3 regions of the Brevibacillus ruminantium genome follow, and region 3 is predicted to be linked to each of the others. Evidence: riboswitches for the same ligand, from Rfam matches in the RefSeq annotation. Region 3 holds a riboswitch; each other region holds the start of a gene.
What was found. A riboswitch is a leader RNA that binds a small molecule or an ion and turns the genes downstream of it on or off. The one in region 3 is predicted to bind cyclic di-AMP.
Positions count from the first base shown of each region.

Region 1: another riboswitch for cyclic di-AMP. It lies ahead of NDK47_RS21970 (C40 family peptidase); the one in region 3 lies ahead of NDK47_RS04185 (hypothetical protein).
Region 2: another riboswitch for cyclic di-AMP. It lies ahead of NDK47_RS13470 (CAP domain-containing protein); the one in region 3 lies ahead of NDK47_RS04185 (hypothetical protein).

Region 1 covers NZ_CP098755.1:4,462,123-4,468,038, forward strand. Annotated here, with positions in the region: gene NDK47_RS21960 (PspA/IM30 family protein) at 1-250, opposite strand, end outside; gene NDK47_RS21965 (LiaF transmembrane domain-containing protein) at 329-739, opposite strand; cyclic di-AMP (ydaO/yuaA leader) riboswitch at 1,125-1,267, shown strand; gene NDK47_RS21970 (C40 family peptidase) at 1,273-1,905, shown strand; gene NDK47_RS21975 (response regulator transcription factor) at 2,131-2,850, shown strand; gene NDK47_RS21980 (sensor histidine kinase) at 2,851-4,224, shown strand; gene NDK47_RS21985 (cytochrome P450) at 4,435-5,787, opposite strand.
Region 2 covers NZ_CP098755.1:2,720,456-2,726,371, reverse strand. Annotated here, with positions in the region: gene ilvA (threonine ammonia-lyase) at 1-485, opposite strand, end outside; gene NDK47_RS13480 (RidA family protein) at 492-965, opposite strand; gene NDK47_RS13475 (alanyl-tRNA editing protein) at 1,097-1,822, shown strand; cyclic di-AMP (ydaO/yuaA leader) riboswitch at 1,886-2,042, shown strand; gene NDK47_RS13470 (CAP domain-containing protein) at 2,050-2,859, shown strand; gene NDK47_RS13465 (DedA family protein) at 3,004-3,531, opposite strand; gene NDK47_RS13460 (hypothetical protein) at 3,634-3,780, opposite strand; gene NDK47_RS13455 (homoserine dehydrogenase) at 3,861-4,877, opposite strand; gene def (peptide deformylase) at 4,930-5,454, opposite strand; gene NDK47_RS13445 (aminotransferase class I/II-fold pyridoxal phosphate-dependent enzyme) at 5,620-5,916, shown strand, end outside.
Region 3 covers NZ_CP098755.1:817,310-823,225, reverse strand. Annotated here, with positions in the region: gene kdpB (potassium-transporting ATPase subunit KdpB) at 1-973, opposite strand, end outside; gene kdpA (potassium-transporting ATPase subunit KdpA) at 987-2,669, opposite strand; gene NDK47_RS27785 (potassium-transporting ATPase subunit F) at 2,702-2,779, opposite strand; gene NDK47_RS04185 (hypothetical protein) at 2,941-3,348, opposite strand; cyclic di-AMP (ydaO/yuaA leader) riboswitch at 3,460-3,621, opposite strand; gene NDK47_RS04180 (ATP-binding protein) at 4,182-5,750, shown strand; gene NDK47_RS04175 (response regulator) at 5,737-5,916, shown strand, end outside.

The DNA of each region.
Region 1 (5,916 bases), 2.0 Mb from region 3:
CTTCACCTTCGGCCAAAGCCAGCTTCACCTGACGATCACGCTTCTCAGCAAGCGTCACGGCCTCTTCCCATTGTTGGCGGAATTTTTTCTCCAAAGCTACCTGACGGGCTACAGATACCTCTACCTGCCCGATCTCTACTTCCATGTCTCGCATATATTGATTGAGCATCACTACCGGATCTTCCATCGAATCGATAACGTCATTTACAGATGCCACCGTCAAGTCACGCAGTCGTTTAAAAATACCCATTTTTTAGTCCTCCTTCATCATATCACAAGAATTTTAATTGTCATGTACACCCTGTGGGCCTTTGCTTCCTATTTCGAATCAAAACGTTTCTTTCTTGGTTACTCGGTGCTCCCAGTTATCCAAAGCATCTTCTTTTAATACACGTTCTGCCCATTGTTTCTCCCAGACTGTCGGCATGTGGTCGTCCGACCTGTCATGTCGGCGGATGAGGCGATAACCCAGGTAAATGACCCCGACAGCGATGATGACATTGAACAGCAGGTGCAGCTTGCCGATCAGCATTAACAGCCCGAACAGGAAAACCAGTAACCCCCAGAAGCGGGAACCGGAACCGCTCATTAGCTTGCGGGCTCCATATAACATGATCAGCCCGGGGATGAGTATTCCGAGGAAGCGACCGCTGTGAATCCCCAGAAGATCCAGAAAGACAAATCCTCCAGTCAGCAGCAATGCCAGTCCAAGGAGCACTTTGCCAGACCGCTCGTTCATGAATTGCTTCCCTCCAATCGTCTTATGTGGTGGTGTGAACCTTATGTCCTCATTGTAGACGGGGCAGAGATTTGCGATAACGGGCGAGCGGTTGGTTTTTGTCTCCGTCCCTGGACGGATTAAATGTCCTTCCCAGACCGGACAAGCACCTATCCGCACTCGGAAAGCTTCTTTATCTAAGGTCTGGAATTGGCCCTGGGCTATATGTAGAGACGGCTTTGGGCTATATTCTAGAGATGGTTTTGGGCGAATTTTGTCTGACGAGTGGACCAGTCACTTCGTTACAGCGTATGACAAAATAATATGTCAAAATTGTGAACAATCTGCGCAAAAAAAGGAAAAACAGGCCAAGTGTTGAATTCTGTGGAGGTGCGTGTAAAAAAACATCGAAAAATAGCCGAATTCCTTTTTATGGAAACGGGGGACCCACTATCTTTTGGGGTGAATGACTGCAACGTTCTGGCAGTCTAGGGAAATCCTTTCGACCGAACCCATCAGCTAACCTCGTAGGCTCAGGAGAGGAGCAGTTTGTTTTGCGCAAGACGGTAGTAGCTTTCATGATTGCCGGATTGCTTGCAATGGGTACCGTCCCGGCACATGCTCAGGAGGGAACCCCCCTGATGAATGTTGTCAACGACCTTTACGGTGTCCCTTACAAGTCTTCCGGAACCACGAAAAAAGGTTTTGACTGCTCCGGCTTTACACGCTATGTATTTGACGCGCTGGGTATAGATTTGCCACACAGCTCTGCTTCTCAATTTACGGTAGGCCAGCCAGTGAATCGAAAAGATCTGCAGCCAGGCGACCTCGTCTTTTTCAAGACGAACGGCAGAAGCATCTCCCATGTCGGCATCTATATCGGCAATGACACGTTTGTACACTCGGAGTCAGGCAGAGGTGTCGTCAACACCAAGTTGAGCGATCCTTACTACTGGAGCAAGCGTTATGTGGGTGCCAAGCGAATTGCCGCCCCAATCCTCCAGGCAGATGAGTCCACTACTCCGCCAGCGAAAAAAGCGGTACAAGCAGCGTCTACGCCAGAAGCCCAACCAGAGCAACAAGAAGTAGCACCAGCCCCGCAGCCACAACCAACAGAGGCGCCCGCGCCTACAGACGCTGCGGCAGCCCCCGAGCAGCATGGGGCTCAGCCAGAAAAGGCAGAATAAGCAGAAGTATGGAAGCCAGGGACGTGAGGTCTCTGGCTTTTTCTGACGAAACTTAGTACCAGGTGTCAAGAGGAAGTGACAGCCGCTATTCGCTAACCCCCTCTCTTTTTCCTGCTTTCAAGTCGTGGTAACATTTGGATTCTATGCACGCTGTCAGGCAAACCATGTTATGATTAGAGGAGAATCGAATCATACTGGAGATCTGAGGTAACTGGGGGAATTCCTGTGAAAGACCATATTTTGCTTGTCGACGACAATCTGGAGATTATCGAGCTTCTTGAAGATATTTTGGTCAGCGAAGGCTATGAGGTGACCGCCTCAGAAAGTGGCGAGCATGCTCTCAATCTGTTGAAGCAAGGCTTGAAGCCCAATCTGATCTTGCTGGATATCATGATGCCCAATATGAGCGGCTACGAGCTGTGCTCTCAGATACGCCGTGAATCCGACTTGCCCATCCTGTTCCTCAGTGCCAAAGGCAAAGCAGTCGACAAAGTGGTCGGCTTTGAGATCGGTGCCGACGATTACATTACCAAGCCGTTTGACACCGAAGAACTGCTGGCGCGGATTCGCGCCCATTTGAGACGATATGAGCGCATTCGCAAGCACACGGAGGAACATTCCGACAAAGAGAGCGCCAACTCCGCGATCACCGTTTTGCGGTTCAAGGGGCTGGAGATCCACAAGGAGACGTACTCCGTCTTTGTTAATGAAGAAAAAGTAGATCTGTCTACCAAAGAGTTTCAATTGCTCACTTTTTTGGCGGAGAATGCCGGCATTGTATTCACCCGAGAGCAAATCTATGACCGCGTCTGGGGCTACGGCTACGGTTCGCTGAATACAGTAACGGTACACATCAAGAATCTGCGCGAAAAGCTGGAGATTGAACGGCAGTATATCAAAACGCAATGGGGGACGGGCTACGTTTTTATCGGGGAGAAGGTGTAAATGAGCATTCGCAACAAGCTGTTCCTCTCGTTTTTCGCATTGATTGCGATGAACATCTTCCTATTCAAGTTCGTCTTTGAGGATATCATCGTCGTTCAGTTGAAAACAGACCGTCACAATCAATACCGCTACGAAAAGGAAACGGCTGAGAAGGTGCGCTTCAATCTGGTGCTCAGCTCCAGTATCTTAAAAGATCCCATGGACAGAAGCGAGTTGGAAAAGCAGCTGCCCGAGGACCTGATGTACAAAATGGTCATCAAGGATGCCAACGGACACTCCATCTACAGCAAGACCTCACAGGCTTATAACCTGAAAAGTCGCACACCCAACAAGGAAAACAGCGACTTTAAAACAGTGGCTGAGTACCACTTCCAGCATGAACCGCCCAGAAAAGGGGAAACCATCATCTACTTCTATACAGATGACTCCGACATTATGGCGACCAAAGGCGTCAGCATGATGCTCTGGTATATTTACGGAAGCATCGCCCTTGTCGGTCTGGTGCTGCTGGCCTTTTTTGTACGCTGGATTCTTCGGCCGGTCAATGAGCTGTCACGCGTCACCCAGGAGATTCGCGAGGGGAAACGCCTTGTTGCCTTCTCGTATCACTCCGAAGATGAGTTTGGCAGGCTGTTCCGCTACTTTTCGGACATGGTCGACCAGCTTCGCTTCTCCGAGGAGCGTCAATCTGAGGTGATTTCCGCGATCGCTCACGACTTTCGCACGCCGCTGACGACGATTAAAGGCTACGCCTCGTATATCGCGTCGGGACGGGTGAGCGAGCTGGAGCGCATCCAAAAACAGATGAACAAGATCGAACAAAAAACTGACGATCTGGAAAAGCTGCTGGATGAGCTGCAAGATTTTACCCAACAGAGCACCGAGCTGAAGCTCAATGTGTCGCTTTTCAATGTCAGAAGCTTCATCAAAGGCATTATTGAAGATTATCAGGTCAGAATTAAAGAGGCGGGGCTCAGCTTTCATTGCAAATTGCGTATTGCCGCCGAACTGCATATCGAAGCAGACGAAACCAAGGTCAGACGAGTGCTGGAGAATCTGCTAAACAACGCAATCTACTACAACAAGCCAAACGGTTCGATTCTGCTCACGGTAGACCAGCGGGAAGGACAAGTCCTGTTTTCCGTGATCGATAAAGGAGAGGGGATCTCGCCCGATGACCTGTCCAAGATTTTCACCAAGTTCTATCGGGCAGAAAAATCGCGCAACCGCAACAATGGCGGCACCGGGCTCGGCCTCACGATTTGTCAGAGCATCGTCCAACGGCATGGCGGCACGATCTCTGTCAACAGTGAACTGGGCGTGGGAAGCTCCTTTTCCTTCACGATCCCCTACTCCCAGCCGCAGTTTATTTAGATTTATAATCACTTAATACCTTTTTAACAATTGTTTGATAAAGTTTTTTTGTTAGCTTATTGCTTTCAGTGATAAATAACCCCAAGTTCAGTATCTGACACCAAGCAGTTGTATGTACATTGGTGAACAGATGCTTTTTTTTTTGAAAAAGACACGAACCGCAGCAAAGGTTCGTGTCTTTCCTTTTCGGGATGTGCCGCTGCCTGCCAGCTAGGAGCGGGAGCGGGCCTCCAGCTTCATCATCAGACCGTTCTTGGGACGCAGCGTAACCAGCGGCTCTGCCTCGACAGGCTTGCCCGGGTCGGCTAACCGAAAGCGATATTCCTGCGCAAAAGTGGCGAGCAGCAATGCAGCTTCCATCAGAGCGAAGTTATTTCCGATACAGACGCGCGGCCCACCGCCAAACGGGAAGTAGGCATAAGTCGGAATCTGTTTTAAAAGATCGCCGTCAAAACGCTCCGGCTTGAATTCATCCGGGTTTTCGTAATAGCGGTCGTCTCTGTGCATCACATACTGACTCATCATCAGAGTATCACCAGGATTGTATGTGCGTCCGCCGATTTCTACCGGCTCGGTTACCTCCCGGTTCAGTGTCCAGGCAGCAGGGTAGAGACGAAGTGTTTCGTTGATGATCATGCTTACATACTTCAGACGCGGGATATCCGCGACGGTCGGCAAACGTCCTGCCAGCACCTCATCCAGCTCGGCCCAAAGCTTTTGCTCTGCCTGGGGGTGGGTCGCCAGCAAATACCAAATCCAGGACATCGTGTTGGCTGTCGTCTCATGGCCAGCAACAAAGATCGTCATGACTTCATCTCTTACCTGTTCATCGGTCATGCCCTCTCCGTCATCCTCGTCACGGGCAGCGAGCAGCATGGCCAGCAAGTCAGTTTTCCCCTGGTCCCCTTCTTTTCGCCGCTCGTCAATGATGGCGTAAATGGTCTTGTCGAGCAACTCGGCCGATTCAAGGAATTGCCGGTTGCTGGCTGTCGGTACATTGAGCGGAATATCAATGATCGACGAGGCTTTTGTCGAGACGTATTTCAGCCCGACATCGATGGCATGGGCGATTCGATCCGTCCCTTCCTTCAATCCTTTGCCGAACATCGTCTCCGTAATAATCGCAAGCGTTACCTTCATCATGTCTTCATGCACATCGCGCACGGTCCCGTCCTGCCACTCTTCCATCAACTGGCGGGCCTGCTGAACCATGCTGTCTCCATAGGTGGCGATCCGATCGCGGTGGAAAGCCGGTTGCATCAGCCGGCGCTGCCGCATATGCTTTTTCCCTTCGCTGGTCAAAATGCCGTCGCCGACGACAGCCCGCGCGACTTGCAGACCTTTTGCCTTGCGAAAATGAGACTGCTTGGTCACCAGAATTTCTTTGATCATGTCCGGGTTGCTGATCAGGTAGACATGGCGGGAAGGCCCAAAACGGAAGTGGGCTACATCTCCGTGCTCTTTTGAGGCCTCACGCAAAAACTGGAGCGGATCCCGGCGAAACGCGAGCAGGTTGCCCGTGATCGGCAGCCCTTTGGGGCCGGGTATCGTCGTTATATTCACAGAAGTTCCCCCTATGCTGTTTCGTTATTCCATCCAGTTTGTAGTATCCATCCCGTTCGCAACATTATACGGACATCAGAAAAGCTTGGGCTCCGCCAACCCTTCTGGCGGAGCCCGCAAAAAAACCGC
Region 2 (5,916 bases), 1.9 Mb from region 3:
TCCAGACCGATCGTCCCTTGGCCAGCGATGATCGGGATATCCTCGAAAGGATGAATCATAACCAGCCCTTCCGTCTGCTCAAGCTCTTTTGCCTTGTCATGCATGGTAATCGAAGTGCTTCCTCCGTCCACAATTTTGGCTCCGTAGTGGATAATGGCATTTCGCTTGCTGGGAACAGGATGCGTCGGCATAACGACCGTCGCCTGGATACCGAGAGATTGAGCTGCGTAGGCTGTGCCTGCCCCGTGATTCCCTGCGGAAAAGGCAACCACACCGCGCTTTTTCTCTTCGTCAGAGAGCATCGCGATTTTGTTGTACGCCCCTCTAATTTTGAACGATCCTGTTTTTTGCAAATTCTCCGGCTTCAGATAAACGGTATTGCCCGACCACTCGCTAAAAGTACGTGAGTATTGCAGCGGCGTGGGCAAAATAACGCCGGCAAGATTTGCCTGTGCTTGTCTGATCTGATCCAATGTGACAAACATCTGTGATCACTCCTCGTCTGCTTTCACTTCCGCGATTAATTCAATTTCTACAGGTAGGTTCATTGGCAAAACGGATGTCCCCAGTGCAGATCGTGCATGTTTGCCCTTTTCTCCAAAAATTTGTACCAGCAGATCGGATGCTCCGTTGATCACTTGCGGCTGCTCATAAAAATCATCTGCGCTGCTGACCAGTCCAAGCATTTTGACAATCCGCTCGACCCGGTCCAGACTCCCGATCTCTGCCTTGATCACACTAAGCAAGTGAAGAGCCGTAACCTGAGCAGCCTCGTAGCCCTGTTCGACAGAGAGATCTCGGCCGAGCCTGCCCGTATAAAGGGGTTGACCGTCCACAAAACACCCGGCACCTGAAGTAAAGATCAGATTTCCAGAGCGTACACAGGAAACATAATTGGCTAGAGGCGGTTGACTTGGCGGCAGGACAATATCCAACTCTTTGAGACGGTGTTCCACGGAAGACATGCAATCACTCTCCATTTGTCAGAAAATTTAGTATCTCGTCCTTATTCTTATACTATCATCTTACTGGCATGATATGATACAATTTTTTTGATATCAACAATTTTTTTTGAAGAATGATTGGAGAGCTGATGATGACTACGGAACAATATCTGAACGACAGCTATCTGACGATAGGCGAAGCCCAGATTCTTGAGATTGGGCAAAATCAGGTCATTTTGGATCAGACGATTTTTTACCCGACGGGCGGCGGACAAGAGCATGATCTTGGGGTCATGGTGCAAAACAACCGGGAGTATGAGGTCGTGAAGGTCAAAAGGGAGCAAGGCCGTATCGTTCACTATCTGTCGAGTACAGAAGGATTGCAAAAGGGTCCTGTCCATCTGCAAATTGATTGGGAAAGACGCTACGGACTGATGCGCCATCATTCACTGCTTCACGTATTGGCCGCTGTCGTACAACGCAAGTTCGGTGCACTCTGTACGGGAAACCAAATCTATCCCGATCGGGCGCGCATCGATTTCACCCAGCTCCGTGAGCTAAGCGAGGAAGAGACCGCCGAGATCGTAGCCGAGACGAATGAAGAAATCAACCGAAATCATCCCATCACAACCCGCTGGATTACACGTGAAGAAGCAGACCATGCCCCTTCTCTGATCAAAACTGTGGTCAATTTGCTCCCTCCCTCCGTGACCACTGTGAGACTGGTGGCAATCGGTGATATTGATGAGCAAGCTTGTGGCGGGACACATGTAAAGGAAACATCGGAAATCGGTCATTTTGCCATCACGAAAATAAAAAGCAAGGGGCAGGACAGCAGGCGGTTGGAGGTTGTCGCTATGCCGATCAGCGGCGGTTAAACCCCGACTTACCAGGATTTACAGGTTCACTTCTCTGGTCTTCCTTTGTTATCCTGATTAAGCCAAACAAACAAGCCGAAACTTCTCGCGGGAGAAGTGCGGGGGACTTTTTTCTGCAGAAAACCGTTTTTTCTGCATTGGGGTGAATCACGTAAAGTGAAGGGTTGTATCCTCAACCCAAACCCGACAACTAACCTCGTAGGCAAAAAAAAGGAGACGATGAGAACATGAAACCATTTGGCAAGTCGATCATCGCAATTGCTTTGGGATTGGCCGTTACTTCTATTTCTACTTCTGCTTTTGCTGCCACATGCCCGTTAAAATCCGGAGCGAATTCAGGCTCAGGCCAGTGGCTCTCAAATGTATTGAATTCCCAATCTTTCAAACAGTTTCAACAGTCTAACCCATGTCCGACGAATCAAGGATTGTCATTCAATCAAGTGTTGCCAATCAGCAAAGCAATGCCGAACAATCAGGCTACGCCTTGGAATTGCAATTATGCGGTTCCCAATTTCCAATGGATTATGAATCCTCAACAAATGCAACAACCGGTTCAAAATCAGGTACAGCAACCTGTTGAACAACCAGTTCAACAGCCAGTTCAACAGCCGGTTCAACAACAACCAGCACAACAGCAAGCACCAAAAGCGAGCCAACCTGCTCAAGCATCTTCCCAATTTGCTCGTCAGGTAGCAGATTTGGTTAACCAGGAGCGTGCAAAAGCTGGTCTGTCTCCGCTTACCTATGATGCTTCCCTGGAAAAGGTAGCATCGGCAAAAGCGGCTGACATGGATGAAAACCACTATTTTGACCACAACAGCCCGACCTATGGTTCTCCATTCGACATGATGAGCAAATTTGGTGTGAACTTCATGGCTGCAGGTGAAAACATCGCGATGGGCCAACGCAGCCCGGAAGAAGTCATGCAGCAATGGATGAACAGTGACGGTCACCGCAAAAACATTTTGAATCCGAATTTCACGAAAATCGGTGTAGGATATCAAAATGGATACTGGGTACAAGAATTCACTGGATGATCAATGAATCGAAGTAAAAAAACCGAGTTGCTCTTGGGAGTGACTCGGTTTTTCCTTTTTTCTTATCAACCCCTGCCCCGTTCCTTTAACTCCTTCAACCGCTTCATCATCCTTTCGGAAGGTTTGTTTCTTCTGAGAAAACGTTTATCCTCGGAAAAACTGATGTAACAGCGAATGGTATTTCATCCATGCAAACTCTATATATTTTCCAAATACAACAAAAACAGTGACCCAGAGAATCGAACCCGCTGTGTTATAGAGGGAGAAGGTCAAAAAAGACATACGGTTTACTCCAGCCAAATAAGAGGCGAGGACACGAATTCCTGCGAGAAATTTGGCAAACAGAACAATTGCGATTTGATATTTCTGAAATTTATGCTCTGCCTTCTCCAGTTTTTCAGGCGTTAATCGCACAAACCTTCCGTAGTCGAGCAGTAATTTTCGTCCAAACACGCGTCCCAGTAGATAGGCAAGCGAGCAACCAGCGATATTGCCAAGCGTGGCAAAGAGAAGCAGAGGAAGCAAAGAAAGCTCGCCTGTCACCCAAGCGATGCCTGAGACGATCAGAATGGTTTCCCCCGGAAAAGGGATACCGATCATTTCTAACAGCAAAATGAACGCAATCCCGATATATCCATAATGTTGGATCCAGTAATGTATATCCATATGCATGGGAAGTGACCATCCTTTTTTGGGAAGTCCTGTTGAACGCTGAAAAAGCCGGAAAACAACTTGATTCCGGCTTCCTTCAGTCTGCGATGTCTGAGAACCTCGTCAGCTCTCATAAGAACAGGTATCGCATGCCTGTTCTTCTTCCAGAAGAGGTACCTTCTTCTCGTGCATCTTTTGTTTGGTCGGGTATGCTCCCACTTGCTGCATTTCGACATTGACATCCTTGTCATTGTTTTGTTGCTTTTCCATGGGTAGCCTCCTCACGAGTACGACCTATGAATAGTATTCACTCGACACCCGAAGGTATACGCCCCTTCATCATGATTGAGTTACCTGGTTTGTTGCAACACATGCTCAAAATCCTTTAGAGCGGCAGATGCTGCAGCCACTGGGTCTGATTTGCCTCCGACGACCAACAACTCCCCCATCGTATCCGTTTCCACACGAACGGCTTTGGTTGTACCCAAGACCCGTGCAAAAGGATGGTCTGACTCCAGCAGCCGAAGTTCAACCGCCGCTTTAAGCACTTCACCCTCCTTTCGCAAGCTGCCCACCAGCTTGGGAACGAGGGATTCGGCTTTCCACTTCGCGATTTGCTCCTGAGTGATGGTCATGATCCCTTCACGTTTTACATCCGAAAGGCCAAGCTTGGCTTCAAAGGCCGCATTGGCGATGATCGTTAGCTTGCTCGCCGTGTCCCACCCTTCCAAATCAAACCGGGGATCGGGTTCGGCAATCCCCATCTGCTGTGCACGGGCAATTGCTGTTTCCATCGTGTTGCCTTCCTCCATCATTGCTCCCAGCACATAATTGGCGGTCCCTGTAAAAATCCCCTCCATGTAAGTGACGTCAGAGCCTGCCAAATTGTATTGAAGCAAGTCTACGGTTGGAAGTGCCGCGGCTGTCGCTCCGCTTACTTTCAAAAAGACTCCGTGTTCGCGAGCAAGTGCTGACAAAGTGGAATAATCTACTACCAACGCCCCTTTGGAAACCGCAATCACATGTCTTTTGGCGGCCAAAGCCGTCTTCATATAAGAGAGAGCAGCGCCACCTGTTTCCAGATCAGACGGACCTGTTTCGATCAGTACGTCATAAGTGCTGCCCTTCAGAAAATCAATTCCCGTGAATGTCATGTCCCCCATGCAATTCTCTTCCGAAAAAGCTTGGAGCAGCTCGGATGATACGCCCTCTGGATCGTAACATCCGGCTTTTGAGCGCATAACCGCCACAAGTCTCACGTCTGCATCGTATCGCTGGCGGTACCTTTCCTTTCGTTCTGTCAGTAATCGGGCGACCTGTTTCCCCACTGTTCCGAATCCAGAAATCACGAGATCCCATCTTTTCACAGTCTGTTCCCCTCCAGTTGCTGTTTATCTATGTCATTTTCTGCTGAACGGATTATCTCCTCACAGGGATCCGATGGGCAAGAATCGGATTCGCATCAGCAGCTCTAAGTTTTTTGCCGTTGCGATCATGATACAATTCTTCCACGTAGTCAATGTAGAGTATGCCGTGCAAATGATCAATTTCATGCTGCATGCAGCGGGCCAAAAAGCCTTCCGCTTCCAGTATCTGCTCGTTTCCCGTACGATCAAGCGTCCGTACTTTTACATACGTCGCCCGTTTTACCAGGCCGACCACCCCAGGTATGGACAGACATCCTTCCGTACCCATCTCTTCCCCTCTGCGCTCGACGATGACCGGATTGATCAGCTCGATCAAACCGGTACCACAATCCATGACTACAAGCTGCTTGGGTATTCCAATTTGAATGGCGGAAAGACCTGCCCTGCCTTTGGCGGCATAGATCGTTTCTGCCATGTCATTCAGCACTTTATAGACATTTTGAGTGATAGTCTTGATGGGCTTCGATTTTTCCCGAAGAATCGGGTCTCCCAGTTGCACAATGATCCGTTCTGCCATCTTTTATTCCTCCCCTGATCAGCTTCGTTGTGATTTCAACGTAACAAAGCCTTTTACATTCGTCAAACAGCTTTTGTGAACCCCTGTTTTTTCATCGACAAATCCACTTATATGCGCTATCGTAAATGGTAAACATGAACTTGATGGAGATAGAGGGAGGAAACCATGCATCCACTTGCATCGCAGTTGAACGAAACCATCCAACGCGAAAACCCGCATTTCTACGACATGATCTCTGATTTGGGAAAATTGATGTATTTCCCGAAAGAAGGTATCCTCAGCCAATCAGCTGAAGCGAAAGCGAAAGCAAACAAGTTTAATGCGACCATCGGCATCGCCATGGAAAACGGGCAGCCTATGCATTTGAAGGTCATTCAAGACAACTTGTCCGCTTATGCGCCCAAAGATTTGTACGAATACGCACCGCCTGCAGGTAAACCGGAGCTTCGCGCAGCCTGGCGA
Region 3 (5,916 bases):
TCGTATCCCCAACCGCGATGAACTCGCTGGCCATCCGGTTCCCAAACGTGATTGTACCTGTTTTGTCCAAAATCATCGTATCGATGTCGCCTGCCGCTTCCACCGCTTTCCCTGACATGGCCAGTACATTGAAACGGGTTACTCGGTCCATCCCGGCAATACCGATTGCGGATAATAAACCGCCGATCGTTGTTGGAATGAGACATACCAGCAGCGAAATCAGAACGGGAATCTCCAATTTGATTCCAAGATAATCGGCCATCGGCGCCAATGTCACCACAACGATCAGGAAAATCAGGGTCAGGCTGACAAGCAGGGTATTCAGCGCGATTTCGTTTGGCGTTTTTTGTCTCTTTGCGCCTTCGACTAATGCGATCATCCGATCGATGAACGATTCGCCAGGGTCGCTTGTAATCCGTACGGTTATCCGGTCGCTAACGACCCGCGTGCCGCCGGTTACCGAACTGAAATCGCCGCCTGCTTCTTTGATGACAGGAGCGGATTCGCCGGTAATGGCTGACTCGTCCACGGAAGCGAGCCCATCAATGACCTCCCCGTCACCCGGAATCATCTCCCCTTGCGAGACAATTACAACATCGCCTTTGCGCAGTTCCGTGGACGGAACCACCTTCACGCTGTTGCCGGTCACTTTATTGGCCATGATTTCTTTTTTCGTCTTCTTGAGAGTGTCGGCCTGCGCTTTTCCTCTGCCCTCAGCCAATGCCTCGGCGAAGTTGGCGAACAGCACGGTAAATAGCAAAATTAGAAAAACCGCCAGATTAAATCCAACTCGTCCTTCGGTACCGAAGTAGCCCGGAAACAACGTCATTAACAACACGACGAACGTTCCTGCTTCGACGACAAACATGACCGGATTTTTCATCATGACAACCGGATTTAATTTGATAAAGCTGTCCAAGATCGCCTTTTTGACAATCTCTCCGGACAACATGCTTCTTCGTTTCGTATTCATGATCTCACCTCTTCTATTTCAGGAGCGTCAAATGTTCTGCGATCGGACCGAGAACAAGGGCGGGCAAAAAGGTCAAAGCTCCGATAATCAGTACGATACCGACGAGAATACCCGTAAACAATTTGGTGTCCGTGCGGAACGTTCCGATCGTTTCCGGAACCCATTGTTTCGCCGCCAGAGAACCGGCTACGCCGAGCAATGCCACAATGGAAACGTACCGTCCGAACAGCATGACAAGTCCCGTAGAAACGTTCCAGAACGTTGTGTTGTCAGCCAAACCTTCGAAGCCGGAACCGTTGTTCGCGGCGGAAGACGTATACTCATAAAGCACCTGCGATATGCCGTGGAAGCCGGGATTGCTGATGGCCCCTTTCCCCAAGTCCGTCAAAAAGGCAATGGCCGTAGGCGCAAGAATAATAAGCGGGTGAGCGAGAATCGCGATGGCAACCAGTTTCATTTCTCGAGCTTCAATTTTGCGCCCCATAAATTCCGGCGTGCGGCCGACCATCAATCCGCAAAGGAAGACACCCAATATTGCGTACATAAGCATGTTGACCAAACCGACGCCGTCGCCACCAAACACACAGTTCAGCATCATTTGCGCCAGCGGGACGAGACCGCCCAGCGGCGTCAACGTATCGTGCATGTTATTGACCGAACCTGTTGTAGCCGCAGTCGTAACCGTTGTAAACAAAGCCGACTGCGCTATACCGAACCGAACTTCCTTGCCCTCCATGTTGCCTTGCGAAGCGTCGATTCCGAGCGCATTCAGCGCTGGGTTCCCTCGCAGTTCCGATGTATAAACGATGGACAGGAAGGAGACAAACAAGATGAGCATCGCGCTGAAGATCACCCAGCCCTGTTTTTGATTTCGCGCGAATCTGCCGAACGTATACGTCAGCGCGGCCGGAATGCACCACATGGACAACATCTCGATAACATTGGTTAGCGGATTCGGATTCTCAAACGGGTGCGATGAATTGACGCCCATAAATCCCCCCCCGTTCGTTCCCAAGTGCTTGATCGATACGAGGGAAGCTACCGGACCGATCGCGATTTGCTGCGTCCCGCCTTCAAGCGTAGTCGCTTGAACGGTCGGACTAAGCGTTTGCGGCACTTTCAACGCAACTAGTGCCAATGTCACGATGATCGCCATCGGGATAAGCAAACGGGTGTGCGCTTTGACAAAATCGGTGAAGAAGTTGCCGAGCGTTTTCCCTTTGCTTGTCAAACCGCGAATGAACGCGATCGCTACGACGATGCCGGATGCCGCTGATGTAAACATCATCATCATAATAACAGCCATTTGCGAAAAATAGGACAGACCCGTTTCGCCGCTATAGTGCTGCAAGTTCGTATTCGTCATGAAGCTGATGACCGTATTGAAAGAAAGCGTTGACTCCATGTTATCGATGCCGTTCGGGTTGATCGGCAGCCATTTCTGGATGCGTAAAATCAAATAACTGACCGCCACCAAAATAACGTTGGTCAATATCAAGCTGAGCGTGTATCGTTTCCAGCTCATTTCAGCGCGGTTTTTCAAACCGGTCAGTCCGTAGATCAACCTTTCAATCGGTCCGAATATTTTGTCGGTCCGGTTGGGTTCATTGGAAAATACATGAAAGATGTATGCCCCCAAAGGTTTGACCAAAAAAACTAAAATCACAATGACCGCTACCAGTTGCAAAATGGCCATTTCATGCCCTCCTCAAACATATACAGATCATATTAAAATTTTTCGGGATTCACCAAAGCAAAAACGAGATATAAAAAAATCAAAACCGTAAAAACAGCAACTATTATCATGAGCGTTCTCCCCCCGATTCACCTGCAACTCGTCCGCACCAAGCTAAAAATAAGCAAAACAATCCATATACGCCACCTAGTGTTAAAATCATTGCGATATCCATCATGAATGATCATCCCTCCCTTCAAGCATGTACCCGGTACGTTTGCCTGATATGGATTCAGCTTTCGTTATCAAGCAGAAACGAAACATCATCGCTGCGGGTGTAAATGACATAGCTAGCGCCAAGTCCTTTGTAGATGAGTCTTGCATTGTTGCTGCCGGTGATGATATAGATCGGCTTGCCTGTCCAGGATCGGCAGATCTGAATGTATCGGCAAATCAAGGGCAAACTTGACTCAAACAAGTACACCTTCCCTACCGGTAACTCTGGAATGAGCCAGGTTTCCCGGTCTACAGTATCGACCATTAAGATGTGCTTGACGCCCAAATGTGTCAATCTCGACTTCTCTGTTTCATTATTGGTAATCGCTGCATAAGTTATTCCTTTGATTCGCAACGCTTTAATAAACTGCTCCCCGGTTTTGTTGGGCGCAGAGACGAGTACAAACTCATCTTGAGCTTCCATAGCCAATCTCCTCCATCCTGGTACAGGCAACAAAAAAGAAGCTTTCGGAAGAGGAACTCTTCGTCAGCTTCTTAGGCACGAAAAAACACCGTGTCTAATCACGACAATTGTTGCCTCTCTTAAAGACGCTTACGAGGTTAGCTGTCGGATTCGGGCGTAAGAGTCGCCCTACGCCGGATTTACCGGCGATTCACCCCATGAAGCCGACAAGACCGGCTTCGATTGGTTCCCCCGCTCCTTCGTGTTAATTGAAGAATTCAGCGATTGAAACGATGATTATCATGTTCACGAAACACCACAGAGGCATAAGCACTGTGGTCGAAACTTACGATCACAAGCTTCATCATCCTCTCTCTACAAGGGCCACACTTTTGAAAAGAGCTGCTTCCGCATTTACGAGTTTTGCTTATGGATTCGGGCGGTGAGAGTCGCCCTGCCCCTGCTTAAGCTTCGTATAAGCGGGGGAATTCATCCCTTACGGATCCGGTTGACTTGCTCTCACACAAGCACTGATCCGTAGTTGGTTCCCTCTTGTTCCTGAGTCACAATTAAGCAACTGTAAATGAAAAACAATTCAATTCATGGACGTATGTTACTCCGAGACAAAAAAACTGTAAAGTGAAGCATATTGTATATCCGCTTAAAAAGAGTGCTTTATGTTTGGGAATTCATGACCCTGGCAGAAGATCTTCATTTTTCTCGTATTTACTCATTATTTTGAGGTTTTTCAATCATTTTTACGAAATTTTTACGCCCAGTACCGGTTTATTTTACTCTTTTTTTACAGTAACCTAGAGAGGAGAGACACAAAAAAGAGCAGGATGTGTTTTGCTATGCATAAATGGAATGCGGTATGGATTTCGTTGCGATCGTACGTAAGCACGACTTTGCTGATCGCTCTCATGACCATGGTATTAAAACCGTTTGGTCTTGCTTTTGACTTGGTCAATATTGCTCTTATCTATTTACTCCCGGTTCTTTTCAATGCCGTCTTCGGGGGACTGCGTCCTGCTTTCTACGCGGCGATCCTGGGTGTCTTAGCCTTTGATTTCTTCTTCGTGCCTCCTGTACTGAGCTTTACCGTATCAGACTTGCGCTATCTGGTTTCATTTGGCGTCTATTTGGCGGTGGCAGCATTAACGGCCAGCCTAGCGGCCAAGCTGAAGCAGCAGGTCCTCTTTTCCAAGCAAAGGGAAGCTCACACAGCTGCGTTGTACGCGCTTAGCAAGCAGATGAGCGCGATCGCGGACATCCATTCCATGCTGGACAATTTTTCCCGACAAGTTTCGCAGACCCTTGACACAGAAATCGCGATCTATTTGGCGGATGACCAGAATACCCTGAAACTTGCCCATGAGTCTGCCGATCTTCCTGACTGCAGGCAAGAGAATACGGAAATGTCTATCGCAAAGCGAGTGTTTGAGCACGTCGAGACGGCCGGAATGGAAATTTCGCGTTTGAACGAATCTCCGGGTTATTTTATTCCGCTTCGGACCGAAGACCGCACATATGGTATCATCGCGCTCTATCCGAATGAAGCGCGAACCGGGATCACAACCGAGCAAAAGCGGCTCTTCGAGGCTCTCGGAGGCTTGGCGGCCAGCGCAATCGCTCGCCTCAGGCTGGCGGAGGAAGCCCGAATTGCTCATCTAACAGCAGAGTCGGAACGCCTTCGTACTGCAATTTTGGATTCGGTCTCCCATGAACTACGCACCCCTTTGGCAACCATCATCGGCTCGGCAACCGGTCTGATCGAGGGCGGGCATATTTTCTCTGCAGAGGATCGAATGGAGCTTCTTGTCACGATTCGTGACGACGCCCTTCGTATGAATCGCCTAGTGACGAATCTGCTCAGCATGGTGCAGCTGGAGAGCGGGATGCTGCGCCTCAGGAAAAACTGGTGCGATGTGGAGGACTTGATCGGCGTCACGTTATCTCAGGTCAAAGACTTTCAACAACATCGAAAGCTGCGCACCGAGTTGCCGGATGACGGGCCCATTATGGTCCTGGGTGACGAAGTATTGCTAGAGCAAATGTTGGTCAATGTCGTGAGCAATGCGATCAAATACAGTCCGGATTATAGTGAAATCGTCCTGTCAGTGAAAACCGGGGAAGCAGGCGTTGTCATCTCGGTCTCCGATACGGGGATTGGACTGAACGAGGACGAATACGATCGGATATTCGAAAAGTTTTACCGTTCAACCGCTGCGAAGCAAATAACCGGTACGGGATTGGGACTTGCCATATGCAAAGGAATCGTCGAGCTTCATGAAGGAACGATATCGGCGCAGCCGAAGGAACCGCGAGGGACCATTGTAACGATAACCCTTCCCTTAAACAAGCAAGACGACTTGCTTGCAGCAGCTGAAGAAAGGGGAACCACGAATCATGACCATGAATGAACATGGGGCTCGCATTTTGATCATCGATGATGAACCCCAAATTCGAAAGCTTCTGAAGGTAACCCTGCAAGCCCATCAATATGCCATCTACGAAGCCTCGACAGGAGAGGAGGGCCTCCAACAGGCATCCTTGATGTTGCCGGACTTGATCATACTTGATCTCGGG